2 regions of the Bradyrhizobium sp. ISRA442 genome follow, and region 1 is predicted to be linked to the other one. Evidence: riboswitches for the same ligand, from Rfam matches in the RefSeq annotation. Region 1 holds a riboswitch; the other holds the start of a gene.
What was found. A riboswitch is a leader RNA that binds a small molecule or an ion and turns the genes downstream of it on or off. The one in region 1 is predicted to bind S-adenosylmethionine.
Positions count from the first base shown of each region.

Region 2: linked by a shared signal. The riboswitch ahead of metX (homoserine O-acetyltransferase MetX) and the one ahead of MTR72_RS36305 (O-succinylhomoserine sulfhydrylase) in region 1 are both predicted to bind S-adenosylmethionine.

Region 1 covers NZ_JALGCN010000030.1:35,264-39,678, reverse strand. The annotation lists gene MTR72_RS36310 (SGNH/GDSL hydrolase family protein) at 1-870, shown strand, start outside; gene MTR72_RS36305 (O-succinylhomoserine sulfhydrylase) at 1,075-2,262, opposite strand; SAM riboswitch at 2,337-2,416, opposite strand; gene MTR72_RS36300 (2'-deoxycytidine 5'-triphosphate deaminase) at 2,526-3,632, shown strand; gene MTR72_RS36295 (PAS domain S-box protein) at 3,944-4,363, shown strand.
Region 2 covers NZ_JALGCN010000003.1:242,826-247,240, reverse strand. The annotation lists gene MTR72_RS07460 (alpha/beta fold hydrolase) at 1-226, shown strand, start outside; gene metW (methionine biosynthesis protein MetW) at 430-1,092, opposite strand; gene metX (homoserine O-acetyltransferase MetX) at 1,095-2,297, opposite strand; SAM riboswitch at 2,393-2,472, opposite strand; gene MTR72_RS07445 (chorismate mutase) at 2,665-3,513, shown strand; gene hisC (histidinol-phosphate transaminase) at 3,547-4,415, shown strand, end outside.

The DNA of each region.
Region 1 (4,415 bases):
ACGGCCAATAATCCTGCTCCCGCATCACAGTCCCAGACCACGGCGGCCGCGACCACGCAGCCGCCTGCCGAGCAGCGCGGCATCACCGCGCGCGCCATTGACAAGGTGAAGCAGGCGGCAAAGTCCGCGGGCGACATCTTCAACCGCGTGCCCTGCCTGCCGCCGAAGGGCGGCGCGAAGACGATGGGCTCGCTGCCGCATGTCGCGAACAAGCTGGTCGAGGGCAAGCCCGTCGTCATCGTTGCGTTCGGATCGTCGTCGACCGCAGGCTTCGGCGCGAGCTCGCCGGAGTTCAACTACCCGAACCGCCTCGCAGCCCAGCTTCGCCGGCACTATCCAACCGCCGACATCAGCGTCATCAACGCCGGCGTCGGCGGCGAGGACGCGCCCGAGATGATGAAGCGCCTTCAGACGGAGGTGATCGACCGGCATCCGGATCTCGTGATCTGGCAGGTCGGCACCAACGCCGTGCTGCGCAATCTCGATCCCGGCGAGACGGCGAAGCTCGTCGAGGACGGCATCGGCCGCATCCAGGCCGCCGGCGGCGCCGACATCGTGCTGGTCGACCCGCAATATTCGCCACAGGTCAATCGGCGCGCCGAGAGCGCCGGCAAGATGGTGAAGCTACTCGGTAAGGTCGCCGAGCTCCGTCACGTCGGCATCTTTCCGCGCTTCGAGGTGATGCGCGAGTGGCACGAGAAGCAGGCGATCCCGGTGGAGAGCTTCGTCATCGCCGACGGCCTGCACATGAACGACTGGGGCTATGCCTGCTTCGCCCAGCTCCTCGGCGACGACATCATCCAGTCCGTCGGTCAGATCAAGCTCGGCGTGAATGTGCCGGCGGACGTGCGGACGTATCGGCCGATGTAGGCAGAAGCGAGTAGGGAATCGCGAATAGCGAATAGGGATTCACCACTCGCCATTCGTACCTCACGCCTGCTCCAGCGCTGCAGTTGTAGGGTGGGCAAAGGCGCGCTCTTGGCGCGCCGTGCCCACCATCTATCGACAGTGTGATCGTGAATGGTGGGCACGCTGCGCTTTGCCCACCCTACGATTTGCGACTTCTCTGCGATCTCACGCCTTTTCCAGCGCCGCGGTGAGATCCTCGATCAGATCGTCCGCATGCTCCAGCCCCGTGGAGAAGCGGATGAAGCCCTCGCTGATGCCGAGCGCGGCGCGGTCTTCCGGCTTCAGGCGCTGATGCGTCGTGGTCGCCGGATGCGTGACGAGACTCTTGGCGTCGCCGAGATTGTTGGAGATCTTCGCGAGCTTGAGCGCGTTCAGCACGCGGAAAGCAGCCGCCTTGCCGCCCTTCACCTCGAAGCCGACCAGTGTCGAGCCGCCGCGCATCTGCTTCTTCACCAACGCCGCCTGCGGATGGTCGGCGCGGCCGGGGTAGACCAATCGCGAAATCTTCGGATGGCTCGCCAGCACTTCGGCGACACGGGCGGCCGTATCGGTCTGCGCGCGCACGCGCACGCCGAGCGTCTCCAGGCCTTTCAGCAGAACCCAGGCATTGAAGGGCGAGATCGACGGCCCGGTCTGGCGCATGAAATTGTGGATGTGTTCGGCGATGAAAGCTTCCGAGGAGAGGATGATGCCGCCCAGGCAGCGGCCCTGGCCGTCGATATGCTTGGTCGCGGAATAGACCACGACGTCGGCGCCTAGCGCGAGCGGGCTCTGCCAGATCGGGGTTGCGAACACATTGTCGACGACGAGCCGTGCGCCGCCCTTGTGCGCGATCTCGGCGATGGCGGGAATGTCGAGCACGTCGAGCGTCGGATTGGTCGGGCTTTCCAGGAAGAACGTCTTGGTGTTCGGCTTCAGCGCACGCTGCCACTGGTCGAGGTCGAGGCCGTCCACTAGCGTCGTCTCGATGCCGTAGCGCGGCAACAGGTCCTGCACGACATAGAGGCACGAGCCGAACAGCGCCCGCGAGGCCACCACGTGATCGCCGGCCTTCAGTGGCGCCAGGATCGCGGTGGTTACCGCGGCCATGCCGGTCGCCGCCGAGCGGGCGGCTTCGGCGCCCTCCAGCTCGATCATGCGGCGCTCGAACATGGCGATGGTCGGGTTGGAATAGCGCGAGTAGATGAAGCCGGGATCCTCGCCCTTGAACCGCGCCTCGCACTCCTCGGCGCTGCCGTAGACGTAGCCCTGGGTCAGGAACAGCGACTCCGACGTCTCGCCATATTGCGAGCGCAGAGTGCCGGAATGGACCAGGCGGGTTTCGGGACGATAGTTGGCAGGCGACTTCGACATAGGTACCTCCGACGTGACCACATGAGCGAAAATGGTCACAAAAAAACCGGCCTGGATATCTCCACTGGCCGGGATCACAGAGGTCCCCGGCCTGTTTAGCGACTTATTTAACGTGGCTGCAAGCCGGCCGGCTCAAATCACCACGGGATAAGTCATGCTCTTATTCTGCCGCGCCCTTCCCGTCAAGGCGTCCATCGGATAGCGGTAAAAGGTTCGTTTTTCCGCGTATCGGATGCGTTTTGACCCGAGTTGAGGACCACCGTTTGACGTTCACGGTTGCCGCCGATGCCAATGGTATCCTGCCCGACCGCATGATCGCGGCGATGGCGGATGACGGGCTCATCCTGCCCGCCTACGACTTCGTCGAAAGCCAGATCCAGCCCGCAAGCCTCGACCTGCGCCTTGGCGACATCGCCTACCGCGTGCGCGCGAGCTTTCTGCCGGGCCCCGGGGCCACCGTCGCCGAACGCATCGACGAATTGAAGCTGCACGAGTTCAGTCTCGCCGACGGCGCGGTGCTGGAGACCAACTGCGTCTACATCGTGCCGCTGCTGGAAAGCCTCGCGCTGCCGCCGGAGATCGTCGCCGCGGCGAACCCGAAGAGCTCCACCGGCCGGCTCGACGTCTTCACCCGCGTGATCGCCGACGGCACCCGCCGCTTCGACATGATCGGCGCCGGCTATCACGGTCCGCTCTATGCCGAGATCAGCCCGAAGACCTTTCCGGTGCTGGTGCGTGAGGGCTCGCGGCTGTCGCAGGTGCGCTTCCGCACCGGCGATGCCATCCTCAATGCCGATGAGCTCGATGCGTTGCATGCGGCCGAGCGTCTCGTCGACATCGATGAGGCCGATCTCTCCGGCGGTGTCGCCGTTTCGGTCGATCTCTCCGGCGAGAAGGGCGGCGGTTTCGTCGGCTACCGCGCCAAGCGCCACACCGGCGTGGTCGATGTCGACCGCCGCTCCGGCTACGCGGTTGAGGATTTCTGGGAGCCGATCTCGGCGCGTCCCGACGGCAACCTCATCCTCGATCCCGGCGAGTTCTACATCCTCGCCTCCAAGGAAGCCGTGCAGGTGCCGCCCGACTACGCCGCGGAGATGGTGCCATTCGATCCGCTCGTCGGCGAATTCCGCGTGCACTATGCCGGCTTCTTCGATCCCGGTTTCGGCTATGCCGGCGCCGGCGGGCAGGGCGCCCGCGCGGTGCTGGAGGTGCGCTCGCGCGAAGTGCCCTTCATCCTCGAGCACGGCCAGATCGTCGGCCGCCTCGTCTACGAGAAGATGCTGGCGCGGCCCGACGCGATGTACGGCCAGCGCATCGGCTCCAACTACCAGGCGCAGGGCCTCAAGCTATCGAAGCATTTTCGAGTGTAGCAACATCCTGCAGCAGCCCGGATGCAGCGAAGCGACATCCGGGATCTGGTGATCCCGCAGCTCGCTTCGCGCTGATGCGGGCGACTGTTTCGCATATTTCTCCGCTGTCATTCCCCGCGAAAGCGGGGAATCCAGTACGCCGCAGCTTCTCCGTATTCGTCACGGCCTCTGGAATACTGGATCGCCCGATCAAGTCGGGCGATGACACCGAATGTGCGTCAGGTCGCGAAGCGACATTCGGAACTCTCCCCACCAAATATCCCGGATTGCGCTGCGCTTCATCCGGGCTACATTTCGTGCGAGGTACCGAAATGACAGATCAACCCCAACTCGACGCAAGAATCCTCGACGACGTCGCGGATGCGCTGATCTATTCGGATCGCTCGGGCACGATCGTGCGCTGGAATCGGGCATCGAGCGCTCTGTTCGGCTTCTCCGCGGAAGAAGCGCTCGGCCAAAATCTCGATCTGATCATTCCCGAACATTTGCGCGCCGCGCATTGGAAGGGATTTGAGGCTGCGATTGCGAGCGGCGCGATGAAGCTTGCAGGGCGGCCGACGCTGACCCGCGCGTTGCATAAGAGCGGACGCAGGCTCTACATTGAGATGACGTTCGCGCTGGTGCGGGACGCCGGCGGCGCCGTGCAGGGGTCGGTGGCGATGGCGCGCGACGTGACCGAGCGGGTCGAGCGCGAGCGCGCCGCCAAGGCGGCAACGTCGCAAAATTCGTGATGCGGAATTGACGGGCAGCCGTGCAGGGCGCCCTGCATGCGCATCATGTTGC
Region 2 (4,415 bases), on a different contig from region 1:
GCCCACGCTGATCATCTGTGGCGATGAGGACGATCCGTGTGTCGGGCCGAGCCTGTTCCTGAAGCAGCATTTGCCGGCGGCCGGGCTCGCGATGTTTCCGAAGTCGGGCCACGTGCTCAATCTGGAGGAGCCCGCGCTGTTCAACGCGACGGTGGAGCGGTTCGTCACGCTGGTGGAAGCCGGGCGATGGCCGGTGCGCGATCCGAGGTCGATGCCGGCGAATTAGTCCGACCGCATCACCAGGCACTCCGTCATTGCGAGCGCAGCGAAGCAATGACGAAGTGTAGCATCAGCTCCTCATCCTGAGGAGCGGAACGCGCGTCTCGAAGGATGGAAGGCCCGGCTGGTAGCCTCGCCCTTCGAGACGCCGCTACGCGGCTCCTCAGGGTGAGGGTCTACCAGATAGCTTCGCTCGCGCGGACGAAGATACTATTTCCTCCCGCCGCGGCTCAGCAGGAACACGCCCTGCTCGCCGAACAGATTCCACACCCACCAGGGCAGCCGCACCCGCAAGGGATGGCCATAGAGGTCGAGCGCCTCGGCGCGCTCCATCTTGACGTGGATCTCGTCGCAGAGCTGGACGAAATCCTTGATGGTGCAGAAGTGGATGTTGGCGGTGTCATACCAGGTCGCCGGGAGGTTCTCCGTGCGCGGCATGTGGCCGCCGATCAGGAGCTGCAAGCGCATCTTCCAGTAACCGAAGTTCGGGAACGACACGATCGCGCGGTGGCCAATGCGCAGCAGATTCTCCAGCACCACCCGCGGCTGCCGCGTCGCCTGCAGCGTCTGCGACAGGATCACGTAGTCGAAGGCGTCGTCGGGATAGTTGACGAGATCGGCGTCGGCGTCGCCCTGCACCACCGCAAGCCCCTTGGCGACGCAGCGGTTGACGCCCTCGCGCGACAGCTCGATGCCGCGCCCGTCGATGCCGCGGGTCTCCAGAAGCTGAAGCAGGTCGCCGTCGCCGCAGCCGACATCGAGCACCTTCGAGCCCGGCTTGACCATCTCGGCGACCAAGAGATGGTCGGCGCGGTAATGGCCGGGGTACTCGGCGGCAAGGCCGTTGAGCGGCAGTAGTTCCTGTACAGACATCGCTAGCTGCCCTTGCTGGTGAGTCCGCGCGCCTTGCCTGCCGATTGCAGGAAGGCGCGAGAGATATCGAAGAATTCGGGGACGTCGAGCAGGAAGGCGTCATGGCCGCGATCGGTCTCGATCTCGGCGAACGATACCCGCGCGCTCGACGCGTTCAGCGCATGCACCAGCGCGCGCGATTCCGAGGTCGGGAACAGCCAGTCCGAGGTGAATGACACCACGCAGAACCGTGTCTTGATGCCGGTGAACGCTTTCGCCAGCACGCCGTCGTGGTCGGCGGCGATGTCGAAATAATCCATCGCACGCGTCAAGTAGAGATAGCTGTTGGCGTCGAAGCGCTCGACGAAGGAGGAGCCCTGATAACGCAGGTAACTCTCGACCTGGAAGTCGGCATCGAACGAGAAGGTCGGCAGTTCGCGATCCTGCATGCGCCGGCCGAACTTGCGGTGCAGCGCGGCGTCCGAGAGATAGGTGATATGGGCTGCCATCCGCGCCACCGCGAGACCGCGGTGCGGATGGAGGCCGCGATCGGTGTAGCGGCCATTGTGCCAGTCGGGATCGGCCATCACGGCCTGCCGGCCGAGTTCGTGGAAGGCGATGTTCTGCGCCGAATGCCGTGTCGAGCAGGCAATCGCGAGCGCCGAGAACACGCGGCCCGGATAGGCCGCGGTCCATTGCAGCACCTGCATGCCGCCCATCGAGCCACCAACCACCGCAAACAGCGTGGCGATGCCGAGCCGGTCGATCAGCATGGCCTGTGCGCGCACCATGTCGGGGATGGTGATGACCGGGAAATCCAGCCCCCACACCTTGCCGGTCGCGGGATTGATTGAGGCAGGCCCGGTCGAGCCCATGCAGCCGCCAATCACATTGGAGCAGATGATGAAATATCGGCTCGGATCAAGCGGGCGGCCGGGGCCTACCAAGGTGTCCCACCAGCCCGGCTTGCCGGTGACCGGATGCACGTTGGCGACATGCTGGTCGCCGGTCAGCGCATGGCAGATCAGAACGGCATTGGTGCGTTCGGCGTTGAGCTCGCCATAGGTCTGGTAGGCGATCTGGAACGGCGAGAGATCGATGCCGCAATCGAGCGGCAGCGGCTGATCCGCGCCAAAATGCGCGACCTCCGAGCTCGGATGATCCACCTCATGCGACCGGTCGTCGGCACTGATCGCCGGACTGGGAATCGACTTGACGCCAACCATCTCTGACCATCGACCTCGTTTGCGATCAGCCCTCGCGAGCCGCCGCTGAAATCAGGCCATGAAAAACCCGGCCTGAACGATAGGTTCGGCCGGGATCGGATGCGTCCCCGGCCTGTTTAGCGAGTTTTTTAACGTGGCTGCAAGCCGGCCGGCTCAAATGACCACGGAACAGGCAAAAACTACTGGCTTGGGCGGTTTTCGTCAAGCCGCGGTCCGGATTAACCAAATTCGTCCCCGTTACGTCTGCCAAAAAGGCCGTCATTTCTCTTTGCTTTCGCCGCCCATCCTGCCTAATCAGGACCTTGACCCGCAGCGGATCCGGCCTGCCGATCCGCCTTGGACCGCCTCTCAACAGCACCTGACAGATATGTCCCAACGTCCGCCCGCGCCACCATCGTTGCAGGAATTGCGCAAGGAGATCGATGCGATCGACGAGGGCATGCATCGCCTCCTGATGCAGCGTGGCGACATCATCGACCGCCTGATCCAGGTGAAGCAGACCCAGGAGGTGGGCTCCGCCTTCCGGCCCGCACGCGAGGCCGACATGATGCGCCACCTCGTCCAGCGCCATCGCGGCATCCTGCCGCTCGACACGGTCGAGAGCATCTGGCGCGTCATCATCTCGACGTTCACCTACGTCCAGGCGCCGTTCGCGGTGCATGCCGACGTGTCGGTGAGCGAGCCCGCGATGCGCGATTCCGCGCGATTTCACTTCGGCTTTACTGTTCCTTACGTCGCGCATTTCAGCGCGCAGGCGGCGGTCGAGGCCGTGGCGAAATCCAAGGGCGATCTGGCGCTGGTCTCGGCGACCTCCAGCCGCACGCCTTGGTGGCTCTCGCTGGAGGAAGTTGGCGCGCCAAAAATCATCGCGCGGCTGCCCTTCGTCGAGCGCGCTGACCATCCGGCGGCGCTGCCGGTGTTCGTGGTCTCGCGCGTCGCCGACAGCGCCATGGTGACGGAGGTCGAGACGTTCAGCGTGCGCGTGTCCGGGTGGAATGCCGAGATCGCACGCGCCCTGTCGCCGCTCGCCGAGATCGTGGCGGTGCCCGATACCGCGTTCGACGGCGCGGCGCTCCTGATCTCGATCACTGCGGCGACGAGCCTCGACAGGATCAAGGCAGCCCTGATCGACGCGGGGGCCTCGGTCCGCTCCACGGCCCTCGTCGGCAGCCACGCAACGCGCTATACGGTGGCCCCGACCGGGACGAAATCGTAAATCGCGAGCCGCCCCGCCAATCCGGAGTCCAAGATGTCCCGCCCCGTGCCGAATCCCGGCATTCTCGATATTGCGCCCTACACGCCCGGCAAGAGCCCGGTGCCGGAGCCGGGCCGCAAGGTGTTCAAGCTGTCGGCCAACGAGACGCCGTTCGGGCCCTCGCCCAAGGCGATCGAGGCCTTCACGCACGTGGCGACGCATCTCGAGGACTATCCGGAAGGCACCTCGCGCGTGCTGCGCGAGGCGATCGGCCGTTCCTTCGGTCTCGACCCAAACCGCATCATCTGCGGGGCCGGCTCGGACGAGATCCTCAATCTGCTCGCCCACACCTATCTGAGCCATGGCGATGAAGCGATCTCGACAACCCATGGCTTCCTTGTCTACCCGATCGCGACCATGGCGAACGGGGCCAGGAACATCGTGGCGCCCGAGAAGAACCTCACTGCCGACGTCGACGCCATCCTCAACGCGGTGACGCCGCGCACCAAGCTGGTCTGGCTCGCCAATCCCAACAACCCCACCGGCACCTATCTGCCGTTCGACGAGGTCAAGCGCCTGCGCGCCGGCCTGCCCTCGCACATCCTGCTGGTGCTCGACGCCGCCTATTGCGACTACGTTTCTCGTAACGATTACGAAATGGGCATCGAGCTCGTCGCCACGACCGAGAACACCGTGGTGACGCACACCTTCTCCAAGATCCACGGCCTCGCGGCGCTGCGCATCGGCTGGATGTTCGGGCCCGAGCACATCATCGACGCGGTCAACCGCATCCGCGGCCCCTTCAACGTGTCGACGCCGGCGATGTACGCCGCGGTCGCCGCGATCGAGGACACCGCGCATCAGGCGATGTCGAAGCAGTTCACCGAGACCTGGCGCAACTGGCTGACCGAGGAGATCGGCAA